One region of the Halomonas sp. 3A7M genome, then DNA from elsewhere that is predicted to be linked to it. Evidence: predicted binding sites of a transcription regulator. Region 1 holds the regulator's gene; each other region holds the start of a gene.

Region 1 (3,276 bases):
TATAGCCAAATGACTCTAGTGTCAGGGTTAATCTATCTTCACGCTGTTGGGCAACCTGATCCGTTATCCGGCGGCGCAGGTCATGAACCGACAGACGCGATGTGTCGATCATCAGGTCAGCCAGATCACGGATGTCGAGCAGGGTTTCTTCTTCTTTATTGATGGCCTCTTCAAGCGTCATGTCACTATCACGCGTAAGAGGGTGGCGACGACGCGTGGCTGAGTATCGCTCAAGAAGAATTCGGGCATCGGTGGTTAGATAGATAACCTGGAAGTGAATGCTTTTCTGACGCAAAGATTCAAGCATTTTTGGCAGTTGCTTTAGTGCAGCAGGTAAATTGCGCGCATCGATACTTACCGCTAATTGGGGGCGTGCCCCTTGCTCACGAAGCTCATCCACCAGGGAGCCGAGTAGCATGGCGGGCAAGTTATCGATGGCACAATAGCCAAGATCTTCTAACGCTTGTAAGGCGATAGATTTACCGGACCCTGAACGGCCGCTAATGATCACCAATTGCATAGAGTTTCTCTTGGCATGCCAATAAAAATGGAGGTAAACGTAGGCAGTGTCTAGCGGTGGACTATTTAAGTAACAGGTTGTTCACGAATTTTTGCTGTTATAAGGTCCAATAGCTCACGTTGGCTAGCCGTTCTACGAAGCTGCTGACGTGTGTCAACGCTGTTCATGATAGACGCCACTTGCCCTAATAAGGCTAAGTGCGTGTCGTCCGCCTCTTCGGGTACTAAAAGTACGAAAACAAGGTCGACGGGATCGCCATCAATAGCATCGAAATCTACAGGCTCGGCTAACTTTAAAAAACCAGCGATAGGCGAGCTGCAGTGAGGGCTACGGGCGTGAGGAATGGCAACGCCGTTGCCTATTCCAGTGCTACCCAAACGCTCACGACCAATCAGGCGGCTGAAGACTTCTTGGCTATCTAGGCTTGGCGTGTTTTGCGCAATAAAGGTGCTGAAAAATTCCAGCACCCTTTTTTTGCTGCCCCCGGGGACGTCATACAGCACGCGCTCCGGGGGAAGTATGGTTTCCAACGTCATTGAGTTAACGCACGCCAGCGCCTTGGGCGCGAGCTTGTGCTTTTTCCTTGTGTTTAACGAGTTGACGGTCAATTTTGTCCGCTAGTGCATCAATCGCAGCATACATATCATTGTCTAATGCTTCTGCGTGTAGATCGGCACCTGCAGCATGCAGGGTGCAGGCAGCTTGCTGACGCTCCTTTTCAACAGATAAGGTCACTTGTACGGTGGTGATATTGTCATAATGGCGCTCAACGCGTTCCAGCTTCTCATTTACATAGTCACGCAAGGCGTCAGTCAGATCTACGTGATGACCAGTGATATTTACTTGCATTGACGTGCTCCTTATCCATCGGACTGTTCTTCGATTGTAACCCTTTTTGCGCTATTGCAAAGCCCCTAGACAGACTTTGTCTCGTTAGCACTGTTTTATTAGCGTAAACGGCGGCGCTCGCTTGAAGAGGGAATACCCATTGATTCACGATATTTGGCCACCGTTCGCCTTGCTACATTAATGCCACCCTCTTCCAATAGCGCCACGAGGCGGCTGTCTGAGAGCGGTTTGCCGGGCGGTTCATCTTGCACCAGTTTTTTGATTCGAGCCCGGATGGCGGTGCTGGAGTGACTGTCGCCGCCGTCCTGGCCACTTACTTGGCTGGAAAAGAAGTATTTGAGTTCGAACACACCGCGCGGGGTATGGATATATTTCTGGGTGGTGACCCTGGAAATAGTAGATTCATGCATTTCAACGGCGTCTGCGATATCGGCTAAGATCAGCGGTTTCATGGCTTCTTCACCGTGTTCCAGAAAGCCTATCTGGCGAGCTATGATTTCTCGGCCCACCCGCAGTAGCGTATCATTTCGACTTGAAAGGCTCTTGATGAGCCAGCGCGCTTCCTGGAGATGCTCTTTTAAAAATTGGTTATCTTGGCTCTTGTCAGCCCGTTTGATGAGGCTTGCGTAGTCAGGTTGAATGCGCAAGCGCGGCAGTGCCTCTGGGTTTAGCTCCAGGTGCCATCCTTCGTGGTCATGGCGGACGACTAAATCTGGCGTTACGTAGCTGTCATCTGTGTCGCCAAAGGCGCTCCCGGGGCGAGGGTCCAGGCTGCGGATCAAGCGGATTACGTCATCAAGCTGCTCATCATCTAGACTTAACCGCCGCTTTAGCAAACGCACATCATCTTTACCGAGCGCTTCAAGAAATTGACGCACTAAGCGCTTGGCAGGCATCAGCAGCGGTGTATCTTCGGGTAGTGAGGCGAGCTGCAGCATTAAGCACTCCCGCAGGTCGCGAGCAAATACACCGGTGGGCTCAAACTGTTGAAGGCGCAGCAAGGTTGTTTCAACTTCACGCTGGCTAAGGCCTTCATGCCCTTGGGCTTTAAGTCCTTCGCGAATGTCATTGAGAGGTTGAGTTAGGTAGCCGTTGGCATCCAGTGCATCGATGAGGCTTTCAGCAATGGCATGGTCGCGTGGTGAAAAATCTGTCATGGCGAGTTGCCAAAGTAAGTGGCCATGCAAACTTTGACCAGCGGCTTGACGCTCAAAGTCAGGCCCCTCGCTGCTGGCACCATGGCTACCTAGGTCTTGATAAGTGTCTGACCAGTCACTGTCAGTTGAGAGTTCGTTAGGAATGCTTTCGGACCATTCAACTTCCTGGGGTTCACTAACGGCCTGTTCGCCGAACTCATCTTCCTGCTCAAGCATTGGATTGGCATCAAGTGCTTGCTGAATTTCTTGACGGAGGTCCAGCGTTGATAGCTGTAACAGGGCGATGGCCTGCTGCAGCTGAGGTGTCATGGTCAGCTGTGTACCGATACGCAATTGAAGAGAAGCTTTCATGACCATCTGAGAACCACTCGTTAATCAGAAAGCTCCACCCTAGTGCGAGTTATGGCTTGGTGCAAGTGCAATAACTATGCCACCACTACTATTTTTTTTGCAGGTGGCTGTTTACAGGCGGAAATCAGCCCCCAAATAAACGTCTCTTACCCGCTGGTTGTTGAGAATTTCCTGAGGGGGGCCACTGGCGATGATATGACCGTCACCTACAATGTAGGCAATATCGCAAATATCTAGTGTTTCCCTGACGTTATGATCAGTGATTAGTACGCCGATATGGCGTTTTTTGAGGGCTCGAATGATCGTTTTAATATCACCCACTGAGATCGGGTCAACGCCGGCAAACGGCTCATCAAGCAGAATAAAGGCAGGCTCTGTCGCGAGGGAGCGTGCGATCTC
Region 2 (3,276 bases), on a different contig from region 1:
TCGGTCGCGCTCGCCTAATAGCGTTTCAATAGCGATGCCTTCCCCTGGGGTGAACTGCATTGGCACGCTATCGCTGGCACTAACAAGCGCCAATCGATTTTGCAGTAAATCTCTACGTTGCTGCACATTGATATGCTGATCTTCAAGCCAATCCATCCACGTCACATTTGCGGAAAGAAATAGCTGCGCGGGACTGCCGCTGGCGATTTGTCGAGCAAGGGTAGACGACGAAGCATAAATCGCGGTCACATCAACGTCATTATGCGTTTCATAAACCGCAATGGCATCGTTTAGTGCATCGGTCAGCGACGCAGCGGCTGCAACGTGCACATTGTCGCTCGCGAGCGCTGATGCTGTCGGAAGGCTAAATAGAATAACGCTGGCAAGCAGGCGATTGTTCACACCGAAGTTAAGCATCGTTTTATTCCGCTATTTCCACATGGATATAGCGGAGATTAGCGAATACTCAGCGCGTGTTCAATGACAAATAACGCGTGGCTGGATGGCGATCAATCATTGTCGCGCTCGGCACCATCAGAAGGTGACAGAAGCGCTAGCAGTGCTTTGGCATCGTCAGGCGTTGCCATCACAAACTGCTTTTCCAGTGCTCGATAGTGGGTAAGTACTTGTTTGCCAATCTCTGTTAGGTGTGCTCCACCCCGTGCATTTCCACCGGAACTTGTTACCACCAGCGGTGATAAAAAGTAGCCGTTCATAGTTTCGAGCAGTTGCCAGGCTTTTTTATAACTCATGTTCAGCGCGCGGCCCGCCGCGGAAATTGAGCCGGTTTGATCAATCATTTCCAACAGGTCAGCCTTGCCAGGGCCAATCACCACATCGTGGTTTAACGCTAAGCGCAGCTGGAAGGTAGGGGAAGGGTGATGGGTGCGTGTCATTGTTGAACTCTGCTGATGACTATGTGCGTATCAGTTTAGCAACGATATAGCCCCCAACGCTTACCATTTAGTGGTTAGCAAAGAAGAGTGCGCAGCTTAGCTTAACGAGGCTTGGGCCTTCTTCTAACGGCGTTGAAGGTTGCTCAGATTTGGTGCGCTTATCCGTTTTTGTGTTCTCTTTTGGTGCTTAAAGCCGTTGGTAGCTAACAATCTCAAAGCTTAAGTTATTGTGTCGACAAAGAAACGTGGTTTTTCACCATTTTGGCGCACTCCTTGCATTTCAAGTTGAAATATTGACCAACTGGAAGCGATAGCGCCATGACTCTGTGTGAACTTGCGACACCTGCCGCTAGCTCAGGCCATCGCTTTGATGGCGAGCGCCACTGGGCGGCATCGCTGGCGCTGCGTTTTGCTAACCGTGAGGGCACAACCCGATTGGTGCAGGCTCGTCACCAAGGGCCGCTACGAGTACAGCGGCCGTTTTACCCAGAAGGCAGCACGGAAGCTTGCCATGTGTACGTGCTGCATCCACCCGGTGGTTTAGTCAGTGGCGATGCCCTGACGATTCGCGCCCACATCGAGGGTGATGCTCATGCGCTGCTCACCACGCCTGCGGCTAACAAGCTTTATAAAGCTGACAGTCAGGGCGTTGCCTGGAACCAACAGACTGAGCTTAACGTGGAAGATGGCGGCATCCTTGAGTGGCTTCCTCAAGAAACGATCGCCTTTGATGGCTCCAAAGGCGCTCAGCGAACGCATATTGCGTTGCATGGCAGTGCCCGTTGCTTGGGCTGGGAAATCATGGCGCTGGGCCGCCCCGCCAGTGAACTTCCCTATGTAACAGGTCGCATTGAGCAGCACTTTCGTTTAACCCTAGATGGCAAGCCGCTGTGGCTTGAACGCCAACCGTTGGATCCTGCACATCCGCGTTTTAACGGGCGCTGGGGGCAGGGGGGCGCCACGGTGCAAGCCACGCTATGGGCGGTGGGCTTAGAAGATGCCGGTGTGGCGATTGATGAGCTACGCGAAGCGCTGCCGGACAACCCGCGTTGGGCGGTTACCGTTCGCCAGGGCGTGCTGTTATTACGTTATCTCGGAAACTCACGCAATGAAGCCTGGACGCTGTGTGAGCAGGCGTGGCATGTTCTGCGCCCGCACTGGATCGCGCGTGTCGCCCACACACCGCGCATTTGGTTAACCTAAACGTTGTGCAGCAGGTGCTAAATAAGTTATTTGTACTAATGCAAATGAAAACCTTTTGCATTAAAATGGTGGTCTGTGACCTGCACCGAGATGCACCATGCTGCTCAACGTCTTATCCTCTTCCTATTGGCTGCTGATCTTACGCATCCTGGCCGCGACGCTTGGCGGCTATATCGTTGCTGCACTGTTTTCGGTGGCAGCGCTTGGCTTACCGTTTGATACCATGATGTCTCTGCGTATCGGCATGATGGGAAGCTTTATTATTTGGGCGGGCGTGGCGATCTGGTCGTTTATCACGCCGAGTTTGATACGTCTTTGGGGAGCTATCGGTCTAGCCATTGGCGGCCTTCTAGTGGTGGCTAACTATGGCGTCCACTAAGCGCAGCGTGAGGCGTAATATGGCCCAGCTGCACACATGGTGCGGCTTGTTGGCTGCTTGGCTGCTATTTGCCGTTTTTCTGACGGGCACTCTGAGTTACTTCAAAGAGAGTATCTCGTTGTGGATGCAGCCCGAACTTCCGAGTGTCGCCGCGAACGCTGAGTGGGACAATCGGCGCCTGGCGGATTACTGGCAGCACTATCTTACTGAACATGCCTCCTCAGCGAGAAATTGGCAGATCACTTTTCCTAATGAGCGCGAGTCGGTCTCGACAGCCGTCTGGTTTGGGCAGGATGGGAGAGAGCAGTCGGTACTTGACCCAACCACTCTGACGTTGGTTACCCCGCGAGAAACGCGTGGGGGGGATTTTTTCTACCGATTCCATTTTCAATTGCATCACCTCCCCGCCGTCTATGGCCGCTGGCTCATTGGTATCGCCACCATGATGATGTTCGTGGCAATCATCAGCGGCGTGATAACCCATAAAAAAATCCTGCGCGACTTTTTTGCTTTTCGGCCCCAGAAGGGCGCGCGTAGCTGGCTAGATGCGCACAATGCATTTTCTGTGTTAACGCTGCCTTTTCAGCTAATGATTACCTACACCGGCTTGATAACGCTCATGTCGCTCTATATGCCTTGGGGAGTAGAGCGCGCGTTTCCCGATGCTGACGCGCGTCGCCAAGCGACCAGTGAACTGCATGCCTTTCCCCTCTCTGACTCAGCCACGGGGCAGCCTGCAGCGTTATATGCCCTTAGCGAACTGGTCGGTGATGCTGAAGCGCATTGGCAGAAGCCGGT
Region 3 (3,276 bases), on a different contig from region 1:
TGCGTAATACCGCAAAGTACCAGAAGAATATTTGCAGTAGCAGCGGGATATTGCGGAAAGTTTCGATATAGGCAGTGGCTAAGCGCGCTAGCAGCCAGTTAGGCGACAGGCGGGCGATGCCCACAATAAAGCCAATGATGGTCGCGGCCAATACCCCTAGGCCACCCACCAGCAACGTATTCAGTAAGCCGACCAAGAAGGTGCGGCCATAAGTGCTTTGAGATGAGTAGTCGATCAGACTCTGCACAATCCCAAAACCTGCGGTGTTGCCCAAGAAACCAAACCCGGTGGTGATACCACGTGCGGATAAGTTGTCTTGGACATTACCGACAATGTAGAACAAAAAGGCTGCCACAGCGGCGACGAGGAGTAGCTGGAAAATAAGCGCACGTTTGGCGCGATCTCGCCAAAACGGCGGCTTGTGGCCAGCGGGACGAGTGTTAGGGCTTACGGACATGGAAGGCGTCTCCGCGATACGGACGGTCAATCAAATGGCCCGCCGATGCCCTTGGAAGGATGGGGCGGCGGGCCGGGGTCAAACGAGACGCTTAGCGAATCGGCGGTGCGTACTGGAAGCCACCTTGGTTCCAGAGGGCGTTAACACCACGTTCAATTTCAAGCGGAGAGCCCATACCGACGTTGCGCTCAAAACTTTCACCGTAGTTACCGACTTGGCTCAGGATGTTGTAGGCCCAATCGGCTTCTAAGCCCATACCTTCACCGTAGTTGCCATCTTGGCCAAGTAGGCGGGCAACATCAGGATTCTCAGAGCTGAGCATCTCTTCGGCATTTTCGCTGGTGACGCCATACTCTTCGCCGTTAATCATGGCGAATAACGACCACTTCACGATGTTAAACCATACATCGTCGCCTTGACGTACCACAGGGCCCAGAGGCTCCTTGGAAATAATGTCGGGTAGAATGACCGCGCTGTCCGGTTCATCTAGCTGAATACGCAGTGCCGCCAGCTGAGACGTATCCGAGGTTAATACATCACAGCGCCCAGACTGGAAGCCACCCACGGTTTGTTCAGAGGTATCAAATACAATGGGGTCGAACTGCATATCGTTGGCGCGGAAGTAGTCGGCTACGTTGAGTTCGGTAGTGGTGCCAGACTGAATACAAATAGCGGCACCATCCAATTCGTCTGCACCACTCAGACCCAGATCGCGGTTAACTAGGAAGCCGATACCGTCGTAAAAGGTCACGCCAGTGAAGTTGAGGCCCAGGGTGGTGTCACGAGTGGTGGTCCAGGTGGTATTACGTGATAGTACGTCGACTTCGCCAGACTGCAGGGCCGTAAAGCGCTCTACGGCGTTCAGGGAAATGTAGTTCACCGCATCAGCATCACCGAGAACGGCGGCGGCAACGGCACGACATACGTCAACGTCGAGTCCTTGCCAGTTACCTTCATCGTCCGGGGCGGAAAAGCCTGGCAGGCCGTCGCTGACGCCGCACTGTACGGCGCCGCGTTCCATCGTGTCTTCTAACGTATCAGCTTGAGCAGTGGCGACACCGGCCAACGTGATAGCACCCGCGGAGGCCAGCAGTACCAAGTGTTTTTTATTCATCATGGTCGTTCCCCTTACTCGATTTAATGTCGTTATGCATGCAGATGCATGACACTAGAAGCTAGCAAGGAAGGTGCCAGAAAGGATATGTCGTCAAATTCAGCGCTTTTCAACGCAAAATGCCTGCTGTATACGAAAGTATTGGTGCAAAAAGAAACATTAGCGACTAGTGATTGCTCTATTTTGATGCATAGTCGCTAATGTGGCTGTTAGCTTAAAAAATAGTGTCGCTCAGTGTGATGGATTAACGGGCTTGAAGGATGAACAGGGTTAACGAATAGGGGGTGCGTACTGAATGCCACCATCTTTCCACAAGGCGTTTAAGCCTCTGGCAATCTTGAAATCAGAGTCGGCACCAACGTTTCTATCAAAGATATCGGCGTAGTTACCCACCTGCTTGATGATTTGGTACGCCCAATCGGTATTGATGCCCATTGGCTCGCCAAAGTCACCATCTTGACCAAGCAGGCGCATGACATCAGGATTCTCCGAATTAAGCTGTTCATCTACGTTAGCTTGTGTAATGCCCAGCTCTTCCGCATTTAGCATGGCAAACAGCGACCACTTCACAAGATTGAACCATTGGTCATCATTTTGACGAACGGCTGGGCCTAGCGGTTCTTTCGAGATAATTTCAGGGAGCACGACCGCCATGTCGGGATCAGCAAGCTGCATCCGCTGGGCATACAGTTGGGAAGCGTCGGAGCTTAAAACGTCGCAACGGCCCGCTTCAAAGCCGGCAATAGACTGCTCAGGCGCATCAAAAACGACAGCATCATAAGTCATGCCGTTGATGCGGAAGTAATCAGAAAGATTGAGTTCGCTGGTGGTGCCGGACTGGGTACAAACTGCCGCGCCATCAAGCTCTTTGGCGCTTTGCACGCCTAGATCGCTGGCCACCATAAAGGCTTGGCCATCGTAGTAACTTACGCCGGTAAAGTTCATCCCCATCGTTGTGTCACGGCTTGAGGTCCAGGTCGTGGTGCGTGATAGGACATCGACTTCGCCAGACTGCAGCGCGGTGAAACGTTCTACCGAGTCGAGTGGCACGAAATCTACTTTTGTCGCGTCACCAAGCGCCGCAGCGGCTATGGCACGGCATACATCGGTATCCAGGCCCCGGTATTGGTCGTTGTCATCTAATGACGAAAAGCCTGGCTGGGCAGCGTTGACGCCGCAGCGCACGCTATCGCGCTCTTGAACGGTTTCCAGCGTGCTGGCCATGGCCATCGCAGGTACTAAAACACCAATTCCTACTCCCAACCAACGAACGGTTTTCATTTGTTATTCCTTAACGTGAAAGGGCAAGTAAACGTAAGCACATAAAAAAAGCCGAGCAATGCTCGGCTTTTTGGCTATTCGCAGGCGCTAAGTTATGCGAAGGCTTTACGCATAAAAGGCGGCAGCGATAGTGCACCACGGTGAGCATCACCAGTGTAGTACTGTAGCGGCATTTTATGCTCAGCGGCAGCCTGTTCGCGGAAGCTTTCAACGCTGGTCGCTTTACCGGCCAGCGTGACGCTCCACCAGCCAGAAGGGTAAACCGGCTGTGGGAAGGGCAGTGTGGCCACGCTATCAAAGCCCGCTTCACGCATATCGTTACGCAGTTCGCGAATAATAGAGCCGCTGTGGTAAAGCGGTGATTCGCTTTGCTGCACCATCACGCCGCCATTTTTTAGAATACGGTGGCAGCGCTTCAGGAAGT

The links. Region 1 encodes sigma-54, which starts transcription at its own class of promoters, with help from an activator protein. Its sites were predicted from a motif close to TGGCACNNNNNTTGCTNT; they were not measured.
Region 2: the regulator sigma-54 is predicted to act here: its motif matches at 1,159-1,176, upstream of INT19_RS02890 (urease accessory protein UreD).
Region 3: the regulator sigma-54 is predicted to act here: its motif matches at 1,633-1,650, upstream of INT19_RS10510 (amino acid ABC transporter substrate-binding protein).

Annotation. Positions count from the first base shown of each region.
Region 1 covers NZ_JABUZD010000162.1:128,853-132,128, forward strand. Annotated here, with positions in the region: gene rapZ (RNase adapter RapZ) at 1-520, opposite strand, end outside; gene INT19_RS14455 (PTS sugar transporter subunit IIA) at 586-1,056, opposite strand; gene hpf (ribosome hibernation-promoting factor, HPF/YfiA family) at 1,061-1,369, opposite strand; gene INT19_RS14465 (RNA polymerase factor sigma-54) at 1,468-2,883, opposite strand; gene lptB (LPS export ABC transporter ATP-binding protein) at 2,989-3,276, opposite strand, start outside.
Region 2 covers NZ_JABUZD010000038.1:2,494-5,769, reverse strand. Annotated here, with positions in the region: gene modA (molybdate ABC transporter substrate-binding protein) at 1-417, opposite strand, end outside; gene INT19_RS02895 (winged helix-turn-helix domain-containing protein) at 510-896, opposite strand; gene INT19_RS02890 (urease accessory protein UreD) at 1,215-2,099, shown strand; gene INT19_RS02885 (DUF3649 domain-containing protein) at 2,197-2,478, shown strand; gene INT19_RS02880 (PepSY-associated TM helix domain-containing protein) at 2,498-3,276, shown strand, end outside.
Region 3 covers NZ_JABUZD010000115.1:27,383-30,658, forward strand. Annotated here, with positions in the region: gene INT19_RS10505 (amino acid ABC transporter permease) at 1-457, opposite strand, end outside; gene INT19_RS10510 (amino acid ABC transporter substrate-binding protein) at 549-1,574, opposite strand; gene INT19_RS10515 (amino acid ABC transporter substrate-binding protein) at 1,842-2,852, opposite strand; gene speE (polyamine aminopropyltransferase) at 2,945-3,276, opposite strand, start outside.